4 regions of the Candidatus Pantoea rara genome follow, and region 2 is predicted to be linked to each of the others. Evidence: predicted binding sites of a transcription regulator. Region 2 holds the regulator's gene; each other region holds the start of a gene.
What was found. Region 2 encodes LexA, which represses DNA repair genes until DNA is damaged. Its sites were predicted from a motif close to TNCTGTATGTACATACAGNA; they were not measured.

Region 1 (2,204 bases), 1.9 Mb from region 2:
TGATGAAAGGGTTGATGTGCTGACAGAAAAAGTCACCACACTGCAGCATAAGCTTGATGTGATACCGGATAGTACCGCCGATAAAACGCTGAATAAAGTTAAAGAGGTAGTCATCGAAGGCAGGCAGACGGCGGCAAAACCCGGCCAGAAACCGTAACTTCCGATTATTCTTAGTGCGGCTTCGCTATTATCGACTAGTTTTAAATCTCCGGGCAACATTTTGTACCTGAATGCAGGCCCGCTGATTGGCCGGTTGATGAACCGCTAAGCCTACTCACTTTGGATAAATGACCAGAAGGAAATTTAGCATGAGCGATTCAACAGAAACCAAGACCAAAACTGAATATCTGCGTGACGTGACTTCTCAGCTAAAAGAGATGCGTCACTATGCTCAGACCAACACCGAAACCCTTTCCAGCCAGTGGTTGGCGTTTGATGCCGGTGAGTATAAAGATAAGACCAATGCCGACCGAATCGATGCATTGCTTAATAAGCAGGGTAAGCTGCTGGAAGATCTGGATGCCGCGATTCAGGACATCGAGATTGAAATTAATCACAGTGAGCAGGAGAGTTAAGTCATCTCCCGCTAACTGATGTGGTGGCCGTTAAGGGATTAATCGGCCACCAGCCACATCTCCGCTTCGTCGAACATCTCTTCAACAATCCGCGCAACTGTCGCTTTATCGTTCTTACTCAGATCCGTATCTATCGCGTTACGTTCCATCGGCTTAACCTTAACTTCAATGTCAGGAAACACCCGATGCACCCGTTTTTCCAGTTCCTCACGAATCATCTCGCGCGCACCTGGTAAACCGGCAACGTTGCGCTTGTCATAAATTAACTCAACAAACATGATGGCAATCCATTCAGGGCAAAATCGCTGAGATATAATACTGTAAATAAAAACAGTAGCAAGGTGGCGCGCCTGATTTCGCGTAAAATTTTATGTCGCGTAAACCGCGATCTTCGACTAGCAAAATATGCATGCATCGCGACATAATGGCGGCTTACTTTTCAGGAGGTCCGCGATGCGACAACTGGTAATTGATATTCTGCTAAAACTGGCAAAGATGGACGTCGATGCGAAAGAATTGACGGCGCAGTTAGAAGCGCAATCCCTGCTGGTTGCAGCGCTGCTGGTGCAGGCGAAACAGGACAACTCACTGACCATTTCAGAAACGGTGCAGGATGCCATTGTGACCGCTTCGCAATCATCCACTGAGTTTTTACAATCTGATGTTGACCTGCTGCTGACGCACATTAATCGTCTGCTGGCCGTCGCAAGTTATGTCGAAGTGAAGGGTAAAGCTACGGAAGAAAGAGAGTAGAGCAGGGAAAAAATTCGCCTCTGGAGGTGGAAATCCAGCAACATCTCCAGAGGCAGTGCAAGCGCACTATTCGTTCAGGAAAATCACGACCTGAGTCGTGATCTGAATTTATACAGTTTTCTGTATTTTGTACAATTTTATCCGCCATGTTAAGACTGGCAGAAGGTGTTTGTAACAGGCACCTTCTGCCCTGTGCGGATTACAGCTCATTTTTGATGCAAAACTCTTCCCAGCTCATCCCCAGCGACTCAGCATGAGATTTGAGATAGGTCTCAATTGCGTCAGCCGCCACCGCTTTATCCGGCTCAGCCAGCTGAATAGAGAAAATCATCCCATCCAGATTTTTCTGCCGCAAAAAAGCCGCATAGATGCGTTCGGCATGCCATTCGCGCAGCTGTCGCAGGGACAGGTTGGCGGCACGGGCATCACTTTCGGTTAATTCATCCAGTGCAGACTGAAAGTCGGGATGCGCGGTAAAAAACATCTCGCGAGCCTGGGCATAGTACGCTTCTGGCGTTTTCATATTCATATTCCTTAAAGTCTGTTGCAGCGCGCCAGTGTAACGGGTTGTCTTCCGCTTGTCAGGCGTGGCAAAGAACCTAAACCGCCAGCCATTTGCCGTTCAGAACCGTTACCGCTGATTTCGCTGCCGGTTAAAATCTGCTGCAATCAGATTCTCCCGGGTGTTTAACACCCGGATATCTTGCGTAACGCGGTGGAAAAATTATAACGTAGCCGCCATTGACGTGATCTTAGGGATTAAACATGAAAAAGTGGATGCTGATTGCCGCGATGGCACTGGGTGGCTGTGCGCAAATCAACGATTATGAAAACGCGGTGCAGACACCGGCACCCGCCGATCTGCAGGGAACCTGG
Region 2 (2,204 bases):
AATACTGCGTTAACCGCTACCACATCCGGACCCAGCCGCGCACCCAGCACGGTGAGCGAGGCAAAACAGAGCTGCAGCATCAGAGAGCGCAGCATGATATCCCGGTTGAGGCGCAGCAGCCGGCCGCTGTCACCGCGCCAGCTCTGCTTCAGCAGATTAAACGTAATACCGCGCAGCTTTAACACCCGCCAGACCATAATACCGCCGACGCCCAGCGTGATGTACTCCGCCAGCGCCGTGGCGGTTGCCGCACCCGCGACACCCCAGTGCAACCCCATCACCAGCCAGAGATCGAGCACGATGTTAACCAGATTGCCCACCACCAGCAGGATCACCGGCGCGCGGGCATACTGCACGCCCAGCAGCCAGCCCAGAATCACCAGGTTTGCCAGGGTTGCAGGCGCACTGAGCCAGCGAATCTGAATAAACAGTGCCGCCTGTTCAAGAACATCGGGATTGCCACCAACCAGGTGGGTCGCCAGCTGGATAATCGGATAACGTAAAGCGATGAACAGGACACCTGCCAGCAACGCAATGATCAGCGGCTGTGCCAGTGCACGTGCCAGAGCGGTTTTATCGCCCGCACCAAACGCCTGTGCCGTAAGGCCAGTGGTACTCATTCGAAGGAAAAGCAGCAGCATAAACAGGAAGCTGGTCACTGTTGTCCCGACCGCAACCCCGCCAAGATAGACAGGGCTGTCGAGATGACCAATAACTGCAGTATCGACCACCCCCAGTAAGGGAACGGTGATATTTGAAAGGATCATCGGCAGCGCAAGCCGCCAGAGATTTTTATCCGTTGCCGTGACAAAGCGCATTCGCCGTTCCGTGCTCAGTGTCGCTGCAGTAAAGCAGGCGACAAAATTAGGGCAGACAGAATAGCATCAGAAAAGGCGAATGCACGCAGCCCTCAGAATCAGAGCCACTCGCCGTTACGGACCACGCCAACCGCCAGACCTTCAATAGTCAGCGACTGAGCACGGGTATCGACAACAATCGGGTCGAAATCACTGTTTTCAGGCAAAAGGTGCACGATAGCACCCTGCTTTTTCCAGCGTTTAACGGTGACTTCATCATCAATGCGGGCAACAACAACCTGGCCGTTGCGCACATCCTGGGTTTTATGTACCGCGAGCAGGTCGCCATCCATAATCCCGATATCTTTCATAGACATTCCGCTGACGCGCAGCAGGAAGTCAGCAGATGGTTTGAACAGGCCTGGATCGACCTTGTAATGGGTTTCGATATGTTCCTGCGCCATGATCGGCTCACCGGCTGCAACACGGCCAATCAGTGGCAGCCCTTCAGAGGCTTCTTCTTCCATTAACAGACGAATGCCGCGCGAAGCACCAGAAACGATCTCGATGACGCCTTTGCGCGCCAGCGCTTTCAGATGCTCTTCTGCCGCATTTGGCGAACGGAAGCCCAGCTGCGCGGCAATCTCTGCACGCGTAGGCGGCATGCCCGTTGAAGAAATATGGTCGCGAATCAGGTCATAGACCTGCTGCTGCCTGCTGGTTAATGCTTTCATCCCGCCCCCTGGTTGTTTATACAGTCGCTGTGAGTATATACAGGTATTGGCGAAATGGAAACCGATTGTCAGGTAAAACGCGCCCTCAGGCGCGTTGTGGAAGGGCTATCGCAAATGTGTCCAGAGCAGCGCGACCCAGACAAACAGGGCCAGTATGATGCTGATCAGCACCGCTGCCGAGCCCATGTCTTTTGCGCGGCCCGCCAGCGGATGATGCTCCTGACCGATGCGATCGACCACCGCTTCAATGGCGCTATTGAGGATTTCGACAATGACCACCAGCACCACCACCCCAATCATAAGGATGCGGGCGATCACATCGACATCCAGCCAGCACGCGATAATAATAGCGGCCAGTGCAGCCAGCGCTTCCTGCCGAAACGCCGCTTCATGTTGCCAGGCGGCTCGCAGTCCCTGCCATGAGTAGCCTGCGGCTTTTACTATTCTGATAAGTCCGGTGGCATTATTTGCCATGATGTGGGAACCCTTTCATCGGATTGACGTCAATGTCTGGGCTGCGTGCAATTGGCACCACCACAGATCTTCGCTGCGCTTTCTGATATGCTTGCGGCGCTTTGCTAACAAGAGGCTTCATGTTGTCTATGTCAGGTTGGCGTAAACTCTATTACAAATTACTTAATTTACCACTCTCCTTTTTGGTAAAAAGTAAGGC
Region 3 (2,204 bases), 880 kb from region 2:
ACGCCGGTGCAGGTACCAGGCGACAGATCCAGGTCCACATCCCACAGAATATGGTTCTGACCATAAAATTGATTTACCGAACGTAGACTCAGCATCTGACACTCTCCTTCCCGATCATTAGCCTGATTGCTTCCGCTCTCTGTCGTCTGGCAAACAAGTCATCAACAATAGCAGCCTCGCCATTGCAGCACAGTGCGCGTAAAGCGCGGTGACGCCAGTAAGTCCTGCAATTCCCAGGCCAGATTTAAAAACGGTCCTGATGCCTGCCAGAATGCGGGGTTTATGGAATAAAAGGTGAGAAAAACTTATCAATTCCTCAGGGTGGTCACACCGCTGCACTTTTGCAGTGCCTCAGGGCACTGTTTCTGGTGCAGACGTGCTGTTAAGAGGCAATAAGTCTGATTAAGAATGTTAGTGGAATGGCTGGAATTTGCGTGCTGCATCAGGTGACAGATTAAAATGCAGAATAATCCGTGAGCAGCTGACGCGAAATTTAACGCAAAAAAAATTATTTTCACGGTGAGGGAGGGGCAGGGAAAAATTATACACAGCTGATGGCGGCGGGGCTGCCATCACTTATCCACCATTCCTGTGGATAACCTTGTGCATTAGGTAATGAAAACCAGTTGGAAGCGAGGAAATACGCGGCCTGGTAACATAATGACGAGAATCTGGCCTTATAGGCTTAACTCAATAAAATCAATTGTTTATTAAAAAACAAGCCTGCGAATTATCTGCCAGGTAACCGAACTGTAATTTTGTGACGCTCTATTGACAAATGTTAAATCAGATCCCGGTCTGGGGATAACATTGCGCAACGCATTTTTCGCTATCGCTATCACATCGGCTGTGGCGGAAGTCTCACAATGCAGGCTATAAGAGTGCATTAATACTGTTTTTATATCCAGTATTATTTTCTGGCAAAATCACCATAGCAGAGTAAAATAAGTGCCTGCCCGCCGACTTCTCCAGCAGGAACTGCATTCATGACCAAAGCTTTTAAACTGAATTCCGCCTTTAAACCTTCGGGCGACCAGCCTGAGGCGATTCGTCGCCTGGAAGAGGGGCTGGAGGATGGACTGGCCCATCAAACCTTATTAGGGGTAACCGGGTCCGGTAAAACTTTTACCGTCGCCAACGTCATTGCCGATCTCAACCGCCCGACGATGGTGCTGGCACCGAACAAGACACTGGCCGCTCAGCTCTACGGCGAGATGAAAGAGTTTTTCCCGGATAATGCCGTCGAGTTTTTCGTCTCTTACTACGACTACTATCAGCCAGAAGCCTATGTGCCGAGCTCCGACACCTTTATCGAAAAGGATGCGTCGGTGAACGAACATATCGAGCAGATGCGTCTGTCGGCCACCAAAGCACTGCTGGAGCGACGCGACGTTATCGTGGTGGCGTCGGTTTCGGCAATCTACGGTCTGGGCGATCCCGATCTCTATCTGAAAATGATGCTGCATCTGACACGTGGCATGATTATCGATCAGCGCAGTATTCTGCGCCGCCTCTCAGAACTGCAATACACCCGTAACGACCAGGCGTTCCAGCGCGGCACCTTCCGCGTGCGTGGTGAAGTGATCGATATCTTCCCGGCAGAGTCGGACGATATTGCGCTGCGCGTCGAGTTGTTTGACCAGGAGGTTGAACGTCTCTCACTCTTTGACCCGCTGACCGGCCAGATCGATTCGGTGGTGCCGCGCTTTACCATCTACCCCAAGACGCACTACGTGACGCCGCGTGAGCGCATTCTGCAGGCGATGGAAGATATCAAAGTGGAGCTGGCGGACCGTCGCCGGGTGCTGCTGGAGAACAATAAGCTGCTGGAAGAGCAGCGTATTACGCAGCGTACCCAGTTTGATCTTGAGATGATGAGTGAGCTGGGCTACTGCTCCGGCATCGAGAACTACTCACGTTACCTCTCCGCACGTGGACCGGGCGAAGCGCCGCCGACGCTGTTTGACTATCTGCCCGCCGATGGCCTGCTGGTGGTGGATGAGTCACACGTCACCATTCCGCAGATTGGCGGTATGTACAAAGGCGACCGTGCGCGCAAAGAGACGCTGGTGGAGTATGGTTTCCGCCTGCCGTCGGCGCTGGATAACCGTCCGATGAAGTTTGAAGAGTTTGAGGCGCTGGCACCACAGACCATCTATGTCTCGGCAACGCCGGGCAAATATGAGCTGGAAAAATCGGGCGAC
Region 4 (2,204 bases), on a different replicon from region 2:
AGCATACCGGCCTCTATCTGGATGGCCTCAATGGTCTGCCTGCCGGTCTGACCCGCATCTTCTGGAACCGCCTGGACGCGGAGCGCTTTACCGCGCTGGTGCAGGGGCTGGACAGCCAGGCCGTGACGGCCAAAACTGTGCTGGGCTACTGCGATGGCCGCAAAATGTACCAGTTTTCGGGTGAGCTGCGCGGTACTATCGCCGCGAAACCTGCCGGGACGCGCGGCTTCCAGTGGGACTGCGTGTTTATTCCTGAAGGCTATGAGCAGACCTTTGCCGAAATGGGCGAACTCAAGAATGAGATTTCGATGCGGCGCATCGCGCTGGATCGCTTCGCCACCTTTTTAAAAACCTCGCGGGGAGTGGCATGAAACCTGAACTCAAACGCGCCTATGATTCCGGCAAACTGATTCTGTTTGCCGGCGCCGGTATTTCGCGCAATTTTGGCCTTCCCGAGTGGCATGAACTGATCGCTCATCTGGCTAACGAACTGGGCTATGACCCAAAAATCTTCAATACTTATGGCACGCATCTGTCGCTGGCGGAGTATTACAAACAGAAAAAGGGGTCGCTTGGCCCGCTGCGCAGCTGGATGGATCGTGAGTGGCATCGCCCGGATATCGATGTCCGGTCTTCTGAAATTCATACCATGATTACGCAGGGTAATTTCTCGCGTATCTACACCACCAATTACGATCGCTGGCTGGAAGCGGCGCATGAAGCGCACGGCGTACCCTATTACAAAGTGGCCAACGCTGCCGATCTCGTCTCTTTGACAGAAGATAAGCGTCACATCATCAAACTTCACGGTGACTTCGATGATGACACCTCAATCGTGCTCGATGAGAGCAGCTACTTTGAACGTCTCTATTTTGACTCGCCGCTCGACATCAAGCTGACTCACGATGTGATGGGCAATTCCGTGTTGTTTGTCGGCTACAGCATCAGTGATTTCAACATTCGCCTGCTGTTTTACCGCCTGACCAAAATGTGGGGCCGTACCGGGCTGGCGACCGCCAGGCCAAAATCGTATCTGTTCACCAACCGCAATAACCCGGTGGCTAAAGAAGTGCTGGGACAGTGGGGGATCGAGGTGATCGTTTCCGAAGAGGACGATCCACGCAAGGCGCTGGCGATGTTCCTTGAAGAGTTGCTGGTGTAGTCGGCCTGATTTCCCGCAGAGAAGCGTCAGGAAAAAGAAAAAAACCTGCGCCCGGTTAAGGTTAGCCTGCGCACGACGGATATATCCTATTCTCTGCTGGCAAAGGCTAACTGGCATGATATACTGTATGTATACACAGTACCTGAGGGCGAAAAGATGGCTGTTGAAACAAAATTTGTTGTAGTCAGAAAGGGTGAAGAGAAGATGACGTTTGCCAACAAGAAAGAGGCCGATGCCTACGACAAAATGCTCGATATGGCCGAAGCTTTCACCGACTGGCTGTTACAGCATCAACCTGCCCTGGATGAATCTCAGGCGGAAACGCTGGGCCTGCTGATTGCAGAACAGAAAGATGCGGTTCAGCATATTCTGCGTACCAGCAAACTGCCTGAAGCCGCAGCAACGGTCACCCAGGCTGAAGCCGTGCCAGACGATGGTACGGATGAGCAGGCAGAAGAGCCTGCGGCAAAGAAAGTGCGCGCCGTTAAAGCCGCTTAATCGCCACAACGCCGGAAGCGAACCTTCCGGCGTTGCTGTTTCTGAATAGGGCGTTGATCAATGCCTTTATGCCATGGTTACTTGAGTTTCTCGCCGGTTTTAACCTGATAGCGGGTGCTCCTGCCACCTCCCTCAAGCCGGTAAAGACAGCCTTTTTCAACCAGATAGGCCAGATGACGGGTCGCGGTGGCTTTACTCACTTTCGCCACCTTCTGATACTGGCTGGCACTGATTCCCAGTTCAAAACCCTGCTCGCCGCCATCTAACAGTCGGTTCAGTACTTTTACCTGCTCCGGACTCAATCCTATCCCCTGATGCCGGTGCCAGAAACGCGCTTTGATCTGGGTACGATCAATAACGTTCATCGCCTGTTTCAGGCTCTCATCCAGAATATCCAGAAACCACACCAGCCAGCTGGTGATGTCCAGACCGCCTTTCTGGGTCTGCTCCAGGATGCGGTAATAACCGGCACGCTGTGCCAGAATGGCCGGTGACATGGCATAGAGGCGAATACTCTGGCTGTCGGCCTGCGCCAATGCCAGGT

Region 1: a site for LexA is predicted at 892-911, ahead of ACR8BF_RS07815 (DinI-like family protein). Genes of this name have one in related genera too.
Region 3: a site for LexA is predicted at 891-910, ahead of uvrB (excinuclease ABC subunit UvrB). Genes of this name have one in related genera too.
Region 4: a site for LexA is predicted at 1,284-1,303, ahead of ACR8BF_RS19555 (YebG family protein). Genes of this name have one in related genera too.

What each region holds. Positions count from the first base shown of each region.
Region 1 is NZ_CP194942.1:1,658,816-1,661,019, forward strand. Features, by position in the region: gene ACR8BF_RS07805 (hypothetical protein) at 1-157, shown strand, start outside; gene ACR8BF_RS07810 (hypothetical protein) at 309-575, shown strand; gene ACR8BF_RS07815 (DinI-like family protein) at 614-853, opposite strand; gene iraP (anti-adapter protein IraP) at 1,029-1,328, shown strand; gene ACR8BF_RS07825 (DUF6388 family protein) at 1,528-1,851, opposite strand; gene yedD (lipoprotein YedD) at 2,094-2,204, shown strand, end outside.
Region 2 is NZ_CP194942.1:3,698,510-3,700,713, forward strand. Features, by position in the region: gene dinF (MATE family efflux transporter DinF) at 1-818, opposite strand, end outside; gene lexA (transcriptional repressor LexA) at 917-1,531, opposite strand; gene ACR8BF_RS17485 (diacylglycerol kinase) at 1,637-2,005, opposite strand; gene plsB (glycerol-3-phosphate 1-O-acyltransferase PlsB) at 2,134-2,204, shown strand, end outside.
Region 3 is NZ_CP194942.1:2,813,587-2,815,790, reverse strand. Features, by position in the region: gene ACR8BF_RS13360 (ABC transporter ATP-binding protein) at 1-95, opposite strand, end outside; gene uvrB (excinuclease ABC subunit UvrB) at 987-2,204, shown strand, end outside.
Region 4 is NZ_CP194943.1:225,211-227,414, forward strand. Features, by position in the region: gene ACR8BF_RS19545 (non-canonical purine NTP pyrophosphatase) at 1-371, shown strand, start outside; gene ACR8BF_RS19550 (SIR2 family protein) at 368-1,162, shown strand; gene ACR8BF_RS19555 (YebG family protein) at 1,319-1,660, shown strand; gene ACR8BF_RS19560 (Fic family protein) at 1,738-2,204, opposite strand, start outside.